4 regions of the Bradyrhizobium sp. USDA 4341 genome follow, and region 2 is predicted to be linked to each of the others. Evidence: riboswitches for the same ligand, from Rfam matches in the RefSeq annotation. Region 2 holds a riboswitch; each other region holds the start of a gene.
What was found. Region 2 has a riboswitch for cobalamin ahead of ACVIGB_RS34770 (TonB-dependent receptor). Riboswitches for the same ligand answer to the same signal wherever they lie in the genome.
Positions count from the first base shown of each region.

Region 1: it holds a riboswitch for cobalamin, as region 2 does, so the genes downstream of both, metE (5-methyltetrahydropteroyltriglutamate--homocysteine S-methyltransferase) here and ACVIGB_RS34770 (TonB-dependent receptor) in region 2, are expected to answer to the same signal.
Region 3: it holds a riboswitch for cobalamin, as region 2 does, so the genes downstream of both, ACVIGB_RS48210 (DUF1636 family protein) here and ACVIGB_RS34770 (TonB-dependent receptor) in region 2, are expected to answer to the same signal.
Region 4: it holds a riboswitch for cobalamin, as region 2 does, so the genes downstream of both, ACVIGB_RS36440 (TonB-dependent receptor) here and ACVIGB_RS34770 (TonB-dependent receptor) in region 2, are expected to answer to the same signal.

Region 1 covers NZ_JBSSGO010000002.1:7,982,835-7,986,040, forward strand. Annotated here, with positions in the region: cobalamin riboswitch at 1,234-1,435, shown strand; gene metE (5-methyltetrahydropteroyltriglutamate--homocysteine S-methyltransferase) at 1,535-3,206, shown strand, end outside.
Region 2 covers NZ_JBSSGO010000002.1:6,065,866-6,069,071, reverse strand. Annotated here, with positions in the region: gene ACVIGB_RS34780 (ABC transporter ATP-binding protein) at 1-408, opposite strand, end outside; gene ACVIGB_RS34775 (FecCD family ABC transporter permease) at 405-1,448, opposite strand; cobalamin riboswitch at 1,561-1,758, shown strand; gene ACVIGB_RS34770 (TonB-dependent receptor) at 1,886-3,206, shown strand, end outside.
Region 3 covers NZ_JBSSGO010000002.1:9,086,320-9,089,525, forward strand. Annotated here, with positions in the region: gene ACVIGB_RS48200 (cobyric acid synthase) at 1-499, opposite strand, end outside; gene cobO (cob(I)yrinic acid a,c-diamide adenosyltransferase) at 511-1,164, opposite strand; cobalamin riboswitch at 1,201-1,416, shown strand; gene ACVIGB_RS48210 (DUF1636 family protein) at 1,510-1,884, shown strand; gene cobW (cobalamin biosynthesis protein CobW) at 1,881-2,915, shown strand; partial or broken gene cobN (cobaltochelatase subunit CobN) at 2,915-3,206, shown strand, end outside.
Region 4 covers NZ_JBSSGO010000002.1:6,409,409-6,412,614, forward strand. Annotated here, with positions in the region: gene ACVIGB_RS36430 (CobW family GTP-binding protein) at 1-35, shown strand, start outside; gene ACVIGB_RS36435 (IS110 family transposase) at 238-1,170, shown strand; cobalamin riboswitch at 1,393-1,588, shown strand; gene ACVIGB_RS36440 (TonB-dependent receptor) at 1,695-3,206, shown strand, end outside.

The DNA of each region.
Region 1 (3,206 bases), 1.9 Mb from region 2:
CGGACCATCGGTTTTTCATCCTCACGTCAAAGCGGCAGCCCTCGATGCTATCCTCGATTGGAAGAAGTTAGCGGCAACGTGACGCGGGCACCTGCCGATGTCCCGCGCGAGCAGGCGCTGTCTGTCCCCTCGAGCCACGCGCCGCTAACTTCAGTGGGCCAGCTACAACCCCAATTTGCCGTGCTGGACCTGCCCAGGGGGAGAAGTCTGGGCACCCTTGAGCTTGCATCCTTCGTGCCAGGAAATGGCCGGCAAATCGCGCCAGATTCGTGCAGTGTTTGTCGGCTTTCCGACCGACGCTCGTTTCTATGTTTCCATTCAGCCGATCGGCTCGGGCTTGTTCAGCTTTTGTCGTGCCGATCTTCGAGGCCCAAGCGAAGGCCGCTGCCGATTTACGGATGAGAAATCGGGAAGCGCTTTGGAGAGCTGTTGAACCGTCTGGTCCGGTGTTGTCACCCGAACGCCTGCGATCGCTATCGGCCGTAATTGATGATAAGCAGAAATCGCTCGTCACCGCCGGGCGTGTGGAATCGTCGGAAGCGCGTTCTCAGGCAGGCGGATGATATGGTGCGCAGGTTTCTACCTACGCGCACGATGTTGCAGTCTGCTCAATCCAGCTGCCTCGGCTCCGCATTCATGGTTGGATGAGCCGTTTCCAGTCGCGACAGCCGGCAAGCGAGAAACGATCAAGTCACGCTAGCTTCCTCTCGAGTTACTCAACATTCTCGAGAGCATCTGTCTGACGGATTGATTCATGAACGCTCTTACCAGGCCACCCGAACGGGCCGACCGCAAAGGCGGTGACAGCAAGGACGCCGACGGTGCTCCGAACAGCCATTGTCATTGCGGGCATCCCGGTGTTCGTAGAGGTGAATCGATATGCATGCCCGAGTATTATCGGCATCAGAGACCGCAAATCGCCTACCAGGATTGGTTGGTTCGCAGATAAATATGCGCGCCCGGTATGCCCGATGGAGTTTTCGCAGGTGTTTTGTCCCTGGCGCGGTTCTTGACTGCCGAGAGACCGAAATGCCACTCGAAGCGCCGTGACTTGCGCCTTCGACAATTCTTTCGCCACATACATTGGAGAGTGCTTCTATTGGAGAGTGCTTCTATTGGAGAGGCTTCCAACCGTGGTCAACTTTCGACGTTAAATGGTCATTTGAATCACTGATGATGGCAGCATTGACGTGAGAGAGTCATCTGAGAGGTTGACGGAAGAGGCCTCTTGCCGATATTCCAAATCGTAGAGGTTCTCCGGTCCCGCTGGATTCGGAGCTAAGAGGGAAGCCGGTGAACATGCCGGCGCTGCCCCCGCAACTGTAAGCGACGAGCCGCTGTCCAACAAAGTCACTGAAGCCCGTGCGGCTTCGGGAAGGCCGGACAGCAGCGATGACCCGCAAGCCAGGAGACCTGCCTCGACCACATATACGTCCACGGGCGGGGTGTCCCGGTGGTGCGCCAAGCCGCCGCCGCTCGGGCGATCCTGCTTGCGTCCGCCAAGGCCTTTGCCCCCAACTACGGGGTTAGCGCTATGTCTCTTCTCTCCCTTCCGGTTGCCACGCTTGGAACGCCTCGGATCGGTCCAAGACGCGAGCTCAAACGCGCGCTTGAAAGTTACTGGGCCGGCGCAATCAGCGAACAGCAATTGCTCGAGGACGCAGCTGGCCTGCGTGCTGCGAACTGGGCCCGCCAAAAATCCCTCGGTGTCACCGTCATTCCGTCCAACGATTTTTCGTTGTACGACCAAGTGCTCGACACCTCTGTCATGGTTGGTGCCATCCCGGAAGTCTACGCGTCGGAAATCGAGTCGGTTTCGCTCAAGACGTACTTCGACATGGCACGCGGTTCACAATGCGATCGCCAGAATACCAGTTGCAGCCACGGATCGGGCGGATTTGGCGCGCCCGCACAGGAGATGACCAAGTGGTTCGACACCAACTACCACTACATGGTTCCTGAATTTCATCGGGGACAGACGTTCCGCCTATCTTCTCGCAAGCCTATCGAGGAGTATGAGGAAGCCAAGGCCCTGGGGTTCCAGACGCGCCCTGTCCTGATCGGGCCGGTCACATTCTTGAAGCTTGGCAAGAGTGCGGATCCTGCGTTCCAGCCGCTGTCACTCCTGGATGAGCTAATACCGGTCTACATCGAGGTTCTGCAAGAACTAGGCAAAAGGGGAGCAAACTGGGTTCAATGCGACGAGCCCTGCCTGGTCCTGGATCTGGAGGAGGGGACGCGAAGATCTTTGCTGCACGTCTATGATCGGCTCGCCAGGGAAGTACCAAACGTCAAGATCATGGTCGCGAGCTATTTCGGCGATCTCGGCGACAATCTGGACACAGCTTTGAACATGCCCGTTGCCGGACTGCACGTGGATTTGGTTCGCGCACCGAACCTGTTGGACCGGATCATTGCTGCCCGGCGAAGTGATCTCGTCATGTCCCTCGGCGTCGTCGACGGACGAAATGTTTGGCGGTCGAACCTGTCGGCGCTCCGCCAGCAACTGGATCCCGCCATTGCGAAGCTAGGCAGGGATCGTGTTCAGATCGCTCCGTCCTGCTCGCTGCTGCATGTGCCCGTCGATGTTGAACTCGAGACCGGACTTGCATCCGATCTCAAGAGTTGGCTTGCCTTTTCGGTACAGAAGATGCGTGAGCTTGCGATCCTGGCGCGGGCACTCGCGGGTGATCAGAATGTTGCTCAAAGTCTTGCTGAATCGCAGTCGGCGGTGACCGGCCGCCGGACTTCACCAAAGATCCGTGATGCCAATCTTGCGGTGCGGATGCGAGCGATCGACGAGGCCATGTGCCGGCGCGCCAGCCCATTTGTCCGTCGAGCCGAGATCCAACGCAAGCGCTTTAGACTACCGGCCTTTCCCACCACGACGATCGGATCCTTCCCGCAAACCCCAGAGGTCCGGAATGCCCGCGCGGCACATTCGCGAGGCGCCATGAGCGACGAGCAGTACGACAAATTCCTCAAGGAGGAGACTGCGCGCGCTCTGCGTTGGCAGGAGGACATTGGTCTGGACGTGCTCGTGCACGGCGAGTTTGAGCGCAATGACATGGTGCAGTACTTCGGCGAGAAACTCGCCGGCTTCGCATTCACCAGAAATGGTTGGGTGCAATCCTATGGCTCGCGTTGTGTCAGGCCACCGATCCTATTCGGAGATGTTTTGCGGCCAAAACCGATCACTGTGGATT
Region 2 (3,206 bases):
GCGGCGGTCGCTGAATTCAGTGACGTCGACCGCCTGCATCGCGCGCAGCACCGCCTCCATATCCTTTTGCGACAACCGCGCCGGATCGGTCGCGCCATGCGGATAGCGGCCGAGCGCGACGATATCGCGCGCCGGCAGCGGCCAATGCACCATGTGCCCCTGCGGCAAATAGGCGAAGCGCTTCGCGCGCTCGCGCAGCGCAAGCGCGGCCAGCGCGTCGCCGCCGATCCTGATCTCACCGTCGGATGGAATCAGCCCGGCCAGCGCGCGCAGCAGCGTGGTCTTGCCGGCGCCGTTCGGGCCGACCAGCGCGACCAGATGGCCCGCTTCCAGTGACAGCGAAACATCGTGCAGCACCTTGCGGCTGCCGAGCGAGGCATTGAGCGCGGTGGCCGACAGCAGCGTCATGCTACGCCTCCGCCCAGCGCACGGCGTTCGCGCATGATCAGATAGAGGAAGAACGGCACGCCGATGATCGAGGTCAGCACGCCGACCTTGATATCCGACGTCGAGGGGATGATGCGCACCGCGATATCGGCGGCGAGCAGCAATGCCGAACCGGTGAGCGCGCTCGGCACCAGCAGCCGCGCCGGATCGTGACCGATCAGGGGGCGCATCAGATGCGGTGCGACGAGACCGATGAAGCCGATCGTACCTGTGACGGCGACCGCGCCGCCGACGCCGAGCGCAACGCCCGCGATCACGAGCAGCCTTAGCCGCCCGACATCGACGCCGAGGCTCTGCGCCGCCTCTTCACCCAGCGTCAACGCGCGGAACGCGCTCGCCTGGCTGAGCAGGACGGCCGCGCCCGCGATGATGAAGGGCAGCGCAAGCGCCACGTGCTGGAAGCTGCGGTCCTCCAGCGAGCCGAGCAGCCAGAATGCGATCTCCAGCACCACGAACGGATTGGCGGAGAGATTCATCACCAGCGCCGTCGCAGCCCCGGCAAAGCTCGAGATCGCGAGCCCGGCGAGGATCAGGATCAGCAGCCCGGCATTGCGGCCGGCGATTGCGAGCAACGCGAATACCGAGCCGAACGCGGCGATGATCGCGACCACCGGCAGCGCGTAGGAGCGCACATCGGCGAGGCCCAGCGCGATCACCAGCACCGCGCCGAATGCCGCCGATTGCGGCGCGCCGAACAGCGACGGCGAGGCCAGCGGATTGCGCAGCAGGCCCTGCAGCGATGCACCCGATAGCCCGAGAATACCGCCGATCGCGAATGCCAGAATGGTGCGCGGCAGCCGGATCTCGCGCACGATCACCTGCGCCACGTCGCTGCCGCCGCCGAACAGCGCCTCGATCACCGCAAGCGGCGACAGCCGCACCGGCCCGATGCCGAGCGAGAGCACGAGCAGCAGGACCACGAGCGCGAGCAGCGCCGCGGTGGCGCCCCACCGGCGCCGCGCCGCGACCTCGGCCGCCAAGGCAAAATCCTGCACGCTCATTGGATCCATGCTCTTACAGCGATCGCCGTGGCAGACAAGCGACACTCGACAGAAACCGTGGCCACCTGGCGGCCGCCCGACCTCCGCCGGATTGACTTTGCTGCCCAGCCGAACCCTAGATGAACATGACGGTTCTTTCATGAGATGAAAAGGGAATGCGGTGCGGGGAAACTTCCCCAACGCCGCGGCTGCCCCCGCAACTGTATGCGGTGAATCCTTCGTCACAGGCCACTGGGAATCTCGGTCCTGGGAAGGCGACGAAGGGTAACGACCCGCGAGCCAGGAGACCTGCCGTCAGCCGTGGTCACACGCGAAGATGCCGGTCGGGGAGTACAGGCATGAGCTTCACTTGAGGCTGCAAGCAGCTGAGCCTGCGAGCACGATGGTGAGACTGGTTGGCGGTGACGTGCCACTGACGTTACCGAGGTCTCACTTAGATGTTCTTCATCCTTTCCCATCGGCGGCGCCGCGCGCTTCTGCTCGCGTCGACGATGATCGCGTCGACAATCGTTCTCTCAACCGCACGGGCGCAGCAGGCGCCCTCTCCCAATCAGCTGCCGGCCATCGAAATCACCAAGCCGGGCGACCAGAATTTTACGCGCGCCAAGCCGGCCGCTGACGAAGCGCCGGCCCCGCGCCGCCCGGCGCCGGGCACCACGCAAGGCAACAATGTGGGCAGCGGAGCAGGATCGAACACGACAGGGACCGGACCGGCCACCGGAACGGGCGGCACAGGTGGCGGCGGCCGCCAGTTCGCCGGCATTGTCGGCTCTTCCTCGACCGTGATCACCGCCGACGACATCGCGCATTCGCCGGTGCAGTCGCTGCCCGAGATTCTCGCGCAGGTGCCGGGCGTGCAGCTGCAATCGCTTTATGGCGGCCCGAACGGCGCCAAGACCGCGGTCGACCTGCGCGGCTTCGGCGCATTCGCCTCCGACAACACCCTGTTCCTGCTCAACGGCCGCCGCCTCAACGACGTCGACAAGGCCGGCTTCGATCTCACCACGATCCCGCTCGATTCGATCGAACGCATCGAGATCACGCGCGGCAACAGCGGTGCGGTGCTCTATGGCGACAACGCGGTGGGCGGCGTGGTCAACATCATCACCAAGACCGGCGCCGGCGGTCCACCGGCCACGATCCGGGCCGAAGGCGGCTTCGGCTCGTTCAACACCCGCATGGCCGCGGTGTCCGCTGCGCTCAATTCCGGCCCGTGGTCGACCTCGTTCTACGGCAACGGCATCAAGTCCGACGGCTACCGCGTCAACAACGCACTCGACCAGCGCAACGCCGTCGGCAACGTCAACTACACGACATCGGATCTCACCGCCTTCCTCGCCATCACCGGCAGCGACCAGAAGCTCGGCCTGCCCGGCAGACGGCTGGTCGATCCGTCGATCGGCGTCAACGAACTGCTCAGCGATCGCCGCGGCGCGGCGACGCCGTTCGACTATGCCAACCAGCAATCCGCCAGCGTCACCGCCGGCTTCACCAAGACGCTGATGAATGGCGTCGACCTCATCGTCGACGGCGGCTGGCGGCAGCGCGAGACGCAAAGCGGCTTCTTCGGCACGGTGCCGACCATCAGCTTCGCCTCGACCCATAATGATGCCGCGCTGCAGACCTGGTCGCTCACGCCACGCCTCAGCGTCAAGAACGTCGTGCTGGGAATGCCGTCCACGATCCTGACCGGCATCGACTATTACGATTCGACGTTCCGCGAGGCACGCGGCGCCTATCAGGGCGTCGATCCCTACC
Region 3 (3,206 bases), 3.0 Mb from region 2:
CGATATCGCCGACCAATACCACGGGCACGTCGGCCCTGCGCGCAAAGCCCATATTGGCGATATCGGACTTGCGCAGATTGACCTCGGCGGGGCTGCCGGCGCCTTCGACCAGCACCAGGTCGGCGCGCTGCTTCAGGCGTGCAAAACTCTCCAGCACCGCGCCCATCAGCGATGGTTTCATGGCGGCATATTCGCGCGCGCGGGCGGTCGCGATCCGCTTGCCGTGCACGATGACCTGCGCGCCGACATCGGTTTCCGGCTTCAGCAGCACCGGGTTCATGTCGGTGTGCGGCTCGACGCCGGCGGCGAGCGCCTGCAATGCCTGCGCACGCCCGATCTCGCCGCCGTTGACGGTCACGGCGGCGTTGTTGGACATATTCTGCGGCTTGAACGGCAGCACGCGCAGGCCGCGACGTCGGGCGGCACGCGCGAGGCCGGCGACGATGAGCGACTTGCCCACGTCCGAGCCGGCTCCCTGGATCATCAATGCGCGCGCCATGGCAATAGCAGTCAGAACTCGACGCCCGGCTGGGCCTTGATGCCGGAGCGGAAGGGGTGCTTGACCAACGTCATCTCGGTGACGAGATCGGCGATCTCGATCAATTCGTCCTTGGCGTTGCGCCCGGTGAGCACGACATGCGTCATCGGCGGCTTCGACGTGGTCAGGAAGTCGACGACATCGGCGATCGCCAGATAGTCATACCGAAGCGCGATGTTGATCTCGTCGAGCACGACCATCCGCAGGCTCGGATCCGCGATCAGCTGCTTGGCTTTTTCCCAGCCGGCTTGCGCTGCCGCGACGTCGCGCGCGCGGTCCTGCGTCTCCCAGGTAAAACCTTCGCCCATCGCATGGAATTGACAGAGATCGCCGAAATGCCCGGTGAGCAGGCGGCGCTCGCCGGTATCCCAGGCGCCCTTGATGAATTGCACCACGGCGCAGGGAAAGCCGTGCGCCACGCAGCGCACGATCATGCCGAAGGCGGAGGAGGATTTTCCTTTGCCGGCGCCGGTATGAACGATGATCAGGCCCTTTTCACCGCTCTTGGTCGCCATGATCTTGTCGCGGGCGACCTTCTTTTTCGCCATTTTGGCCGCATGCCGCGCATCCAATGAAGGGTCGGCGCCGACGGCGCCATCTTCAGCGTCGTTTCCATCAGAAATCATCACGGTCCTTCGGCTTGACAAGTGCGAGGCCAGGACGAATGGTGACCCCGCGTTGGTTCCTGTCCTACGACAGGCGAAGAGGGAATGCGATAGGGCTCGGACCGCAAGGTTTGCCCGAAGCGCAGCCGCCCCCGCGACCGTGACCGGAGAGATGCCCAAGCCACTGATTCCCTGATGGAGTCGGGAAGGTGGGCATCACGGGAGAAATCCTACTCCGCAAGCCGGGAGACCTGCCGACGCAGTGTGTTTGAGACCGGCGGACGGGGTGTTCCGCGACGGGGAACGAGCCTGTTCACGTCAGGTTCGTGTGCCTCATCGCTTCCCGCAGTCAATCCAGGAAGGGCGATGAGCGTTACACTCCATGTCTGTATCACCTGCCGCGCCGGCCAGACGCTCGCCGAAGGCGAGCTCGCGCCCGGTGCGCGCCTGCATGCCGCGCTTGTTGAGGTGGGCGTGCCCGATGACGTCAATCTGGTTCCGGTCGAATGCCTCTCGGCTTGCAGCCAGGGCTGCTCGGTCGCGCTCAGCGCACCGGGCCGGTGGTCCTATGTCTACGGCCGCCTGTCCGCGGACAATGCCAGGGATGTGATCGCCGGTGCTGCCGCCTATGCGTCGGCGCCTGACGGCATCGTGCCGTGGCGCAGCCGTCCCGAAATCTTTCGCAAGCAATCGCTTGCCCGAATTCCCCCCATCGCCGTCGTGCCGGAGGCCGCAGAATGATGACGCTCGCCAAGGTTCCGGTCACCGTCGTGACCGGCTTTCTCGGGTCCGGCAAGACGACGTTGATCCAGCATCTGATCCGGAACGCCAACGGCAAGAAGCTCGCGGTGCTGGTGAACGAATTCGGCAGCGAAGGCGTCGACGGCGACATCCTGAAGTCGTGTGCGGACGCCAATTGCCCGACCGAGAATATTGTCGAGCTGGCCAACGGCTGCATCTGCTGCACCGTCGCCGACGATTTCATCCCGGCGATGGAGCAATTGCTCGCGCGCCCCGTGAGGCCCGATCATATCGTGATCGAGACGTCCGGCCTCGCGCTGCCGAAGCCGCTGCTGAAGGCATTCGACTGGCCGGAGATCCGTTCGCGGATCACGGTCGACGGCGTGATCGCGCTGGCCGATGCGGAGGCCGTTGCTGCCGGCCGCTTTGCGCCGGACCCGGCCGCCGTGGATGCGCAGCGCGCGGCAGATGAGAATCTCGACCACGAAACGCCGTTGTCCGAAGTGTTCGAGGATCAGATCGCCTGTGCCGATATCGTGCTGCTGACCAAGGCCGATCTCGCGGGTGCCGAGGGGATCAAGGCGGCCAAGGCTCTGATCGCGGCCGAGATGCCGCGCGAGGTGCCGATGTTGCCCATCGTCGACGGCGCGATCGACGCCCGCGTGATCCTCGGTCTTGAAGCGGCGGCAGAGGATGACCTCGCGTCGCGGCCGTCTCACCATGACGGCGAGGACGAACACGAGCACAACGACTTCAATTCCGTGGTGATCGATCTTCCGGAGATTTCGGACGTCGACGCGCTGATCGCGTCGATCAAGGGGCTGGCACGCGAGCAGAACGTGCTGCGCGCCAAAGGCTATATCGCGGTCGAAGGCAAGCCGATGCGGTTGCTCGTGCAATCGGTCGGCGAGCGGGTCAGGCATCAATTTGACATGCCCTGGGGTGCGCGAGCGCGGCAGTCAAAGCTCGTCGTGATCGGCGAGCACGGTGATATCGATGAAGCCGCGATCAGGGCGCGACTAGGTGTCTGATGCACGTCGTCTTCCGCGAGAGCCGCGGCCTTGAGGAGACCGCGACGCCAAGAGACCTCGGCCAGGATCCGGCCGATCTCGTGGTTCTGTCGTTTTCCGACAGCGATCTCGCCGCGTTCGCGGCCGGCTGGCGGCGAGGACGCGCCGCGCTGCCGTCGCTGCGGCTCGCTAATCTTGCGGAGCTGCGCCATCCGCTTTCGGTGGATACCTATATCGAGCGGACATTGTCGCATGCGCGCGGCATCCTGGTGCGGCTGATCGGCGGCGAACCCTATTGGTCATACGGGCTGG
Region 4 (3,206 bases), 340 kb from region 2:
ATGCGATCATGGAAGCCTGTGTCGAAGCCGAGTGATGCGAAGCTAGTTTCCCGTCACCCTTGTAAGTCAGGAGGCGCTGGATCGAATAGAGTGTCCGGTGCGGTAACGGACGGAAGACCGCTTCACCCCAGGGCTTTGAAGCCCGTGCCTCAGCGCGGCGCCCCGTCCGTTGTTCCATTGAACCCGAACAGTCGCGAGGGCCGCCTGGCGAGCCCGGTTGCGCAAGGATGGGTGCAGATGGACGCGATCTATGTTGGCATTGATGTATCGAAAGACCGGCTGGATGTGCATTTGCATCCGAGCGGGGAAGCCTTTGCCGTGGCGCGTGACGGCAAAGGCCTGGAAGAACTTGTTGCCCGTCTTCAGACTTGCTCGCCGACGCTGGTAGCGGTGGAAGCGACAGGCGGCTTCGAGACCATTGTCGCCGCGGCGCTGGCCGGCGCCCAGTTGCCGCTGGTGGTGGTCAATCCGGCCCAGATCCGGCACTTCGCGCAGGCGGTTGGCCAGCGCGCCAAGACCGATCCGATCGATGCGGCGATCATCGCGCGGTTTGTCGAGGCGGTGAAGCCAACGCCGCGTGCGATGCCGGATCAGGAAGCCCGGCTTCTGGCCGAACTTGTCAGCCGCCGGCGGCAGATCATCGAGATGATCGTTGCCGAGCGACAGCGCGAGAAGCGGGCCGAGAATGTGCGCGTTCGCAAGAGCCTTGCCCGCCACATCAAGGTCCTCGAGAAAGAACTGCTGGAGATCGACAACGACATCGACACGCTGGTGCGCGGTTCGCCGATCTGGCGGGCCAAGGAGGAACTGCTGGTCAGCTTTCCGGGGGTGAGCAACACGCTTGCCCGCACGTTCCTGGCCGAGGTGCCTGAACTCGGCACCCTCAATCGGCGCCAGATCGCAAGCCTCGCCGGCCTTGCTCCGTTCACCCGCCAGTCCGGCCGCTGGAAGGGCAAGAGCATGATCGGCGGCGGGCGAGCTGCACTGCGCGCCGGCCTCTACATGGCCGCCCTCTCGGCAAGCCGATATCACCCCCAACTCAAGGTCTTCTATCGACGCCTGTTGGCAGCCGGAAAGCCGAAGATGGTCGCCCTCATCGCCGTCGCTCGCAAAGTCCTCACCATCCTCAACGCCATGCTCAGGGACCAAAAACTATGGCAACCCGCTTGACGAAGAACACAGTCGCTGAGGAGCGCGAAGCGCGTCTCGATGGGTCACGGCCACCAGCCGGGCCGTGCATCCCTCGAGACGCGCGTTCCGCGCTCCTCAGGATGACGGGTTACCTCTCCGTGTCAGCAGTAGATGTCGCTGGGCTGTGTGTCATCGCAGCAGCATCATCCCGCAAAGCATGTGTGCGACAATCGCATCGAATTGACAGCCCATCCCGCACCACCTATCGTTTCTGCCGACGGTTCCCTTCGGGGATCAAAAGGGAATGCGGTGCGAGGGTAACCCCAATGCCGCAGCTGTCCCCGCAACTGTAAACGGCGAGCCTTTCGTCAATTTGCCACTGGGCCACTCCGCCCGGGAAGGCGTCGACAGGCGATGACCCGTGAGCCAGGAGACCTGCCGTCAGTCGTGGTCACACGCGAGCACATCGGGCGGGGGCGTCCTGGTGGGATCGGAGCACTGCCTTTGCGGCAATGCGCCAGTCCGCGTTCGCGGTGACGTGCCACGTTACCGCGAGTCCTTTCATGTCTCCGTCCTCTCCCGCTGCGCGCAAATGGCGCCTCGGTCTCGTTTGCTCCCTGTCATCGCTGCTGCTGCCGGCTGAAGGTTCGGCACAAACATCTCCACCCACGACGCTCGATCCGATCGAGGTCGCACCCTCGACATCCACAAAGCCCAAGCCCGCGGCGCGAAGCCGCAACTCGGCGACGTCGTCGCGGCCGCGCGCCAGACCTGCAACGGCGGCGGCAACCGCTGGCGCGCCGCGCGCCGCGGCGTCAGGTGCATCGGGATCGGCATCGCCGACGCTCAACGCCACCACGCAGGGAGGCACCGGCAGTCGTCTCAACCTGACGCCGCTGCAGACGCCGGCCAGCGTCGAGATCATCACGTCGCAAACCATTGCCGAACGCGGCCAGCATAATGTGGTCGATGCCGTCACCCAGAACGCGGCCGGGTTCATCGCAACGCCGGCGCCCGGCAATGGCGGCCTGTCGTTCAGCACCCGCGGCTTTGCCGGCAGCAACTCGGTGATGACGCTATACGACGGCACGCGCTTCTATATCGGCTCCGGCACCCTGACGTTCCCCTACGACACCTGGTCGACGCAACGGGTTGAAGTGCTGCGCGGTCCGGCCTCGGTGCTGTACGGCGAGGGCGCGATTGGCGGCGTCATCAACGTCGTTCCGAAAAAGCCGCAGGGCACGCCCTATAATGAGGCCGAGGTCTCGCTCGACAGCAATCTGACGCGGCGGCTGTCGGTCGACAGCACCGGTCCGATCAATCCCAATGTGTCCTACCGTATCAACGCCACCGGCAACATGTCGGACGGCTGGGTCGATCGCGACAAGACCTCGAATGCAGTGGTCTCCGCCGCCGTGCGCGTGCAGGCATCGGACAATCTCGCCTTCACACTGTCCGAGGATTACGGCGACCGCAGCCCGTCGCGCTATTTCGGCACGCCGCTGATCAGCGGCTCGATCCAGGACGCGCTGCGCTTCAAGAACTACAACGCATTGGACAGCGCGATCCGATATCAGGACAGCTGGACCCAATTCAAGACCGAGTGGGACGTCGCCGACGGCATCAAGATCAACAACACGCTGTATTATCTGACCAGCGAGCGGCACTGGCGCGATATCGAAAACTACACCTGGAACCCGAAGACCCAGCTGATCGACCGCTCCAGCTACATCGAGATCTTCCACGACCAGAAGCAGCTCGGCAACCGGATGGATGCGACCTTCAGCGGTCACGTCCTCGGGCTCGCGAACCAGTTCGTCGCCGGGTTCGACGTCAACCGGATCGACTTCACCCACACCAACAATTCGCCCTATGGCGGCGCGTCGTCGATCAATCCTTACGTGTTCGATCCCGGATCGTTCTTCGCGACGACCACGGCGACGACGCCGGGCTTCAACGCGATCGTCAATCAATACGCGCTGTTCGCCGAAGATCGCCTGTCGCTGACCGATCAATTGTCGCTCGTCACCGGCGTCCGGTACGATCGTCCTGAGGTCGATCGCACCGACTACAAG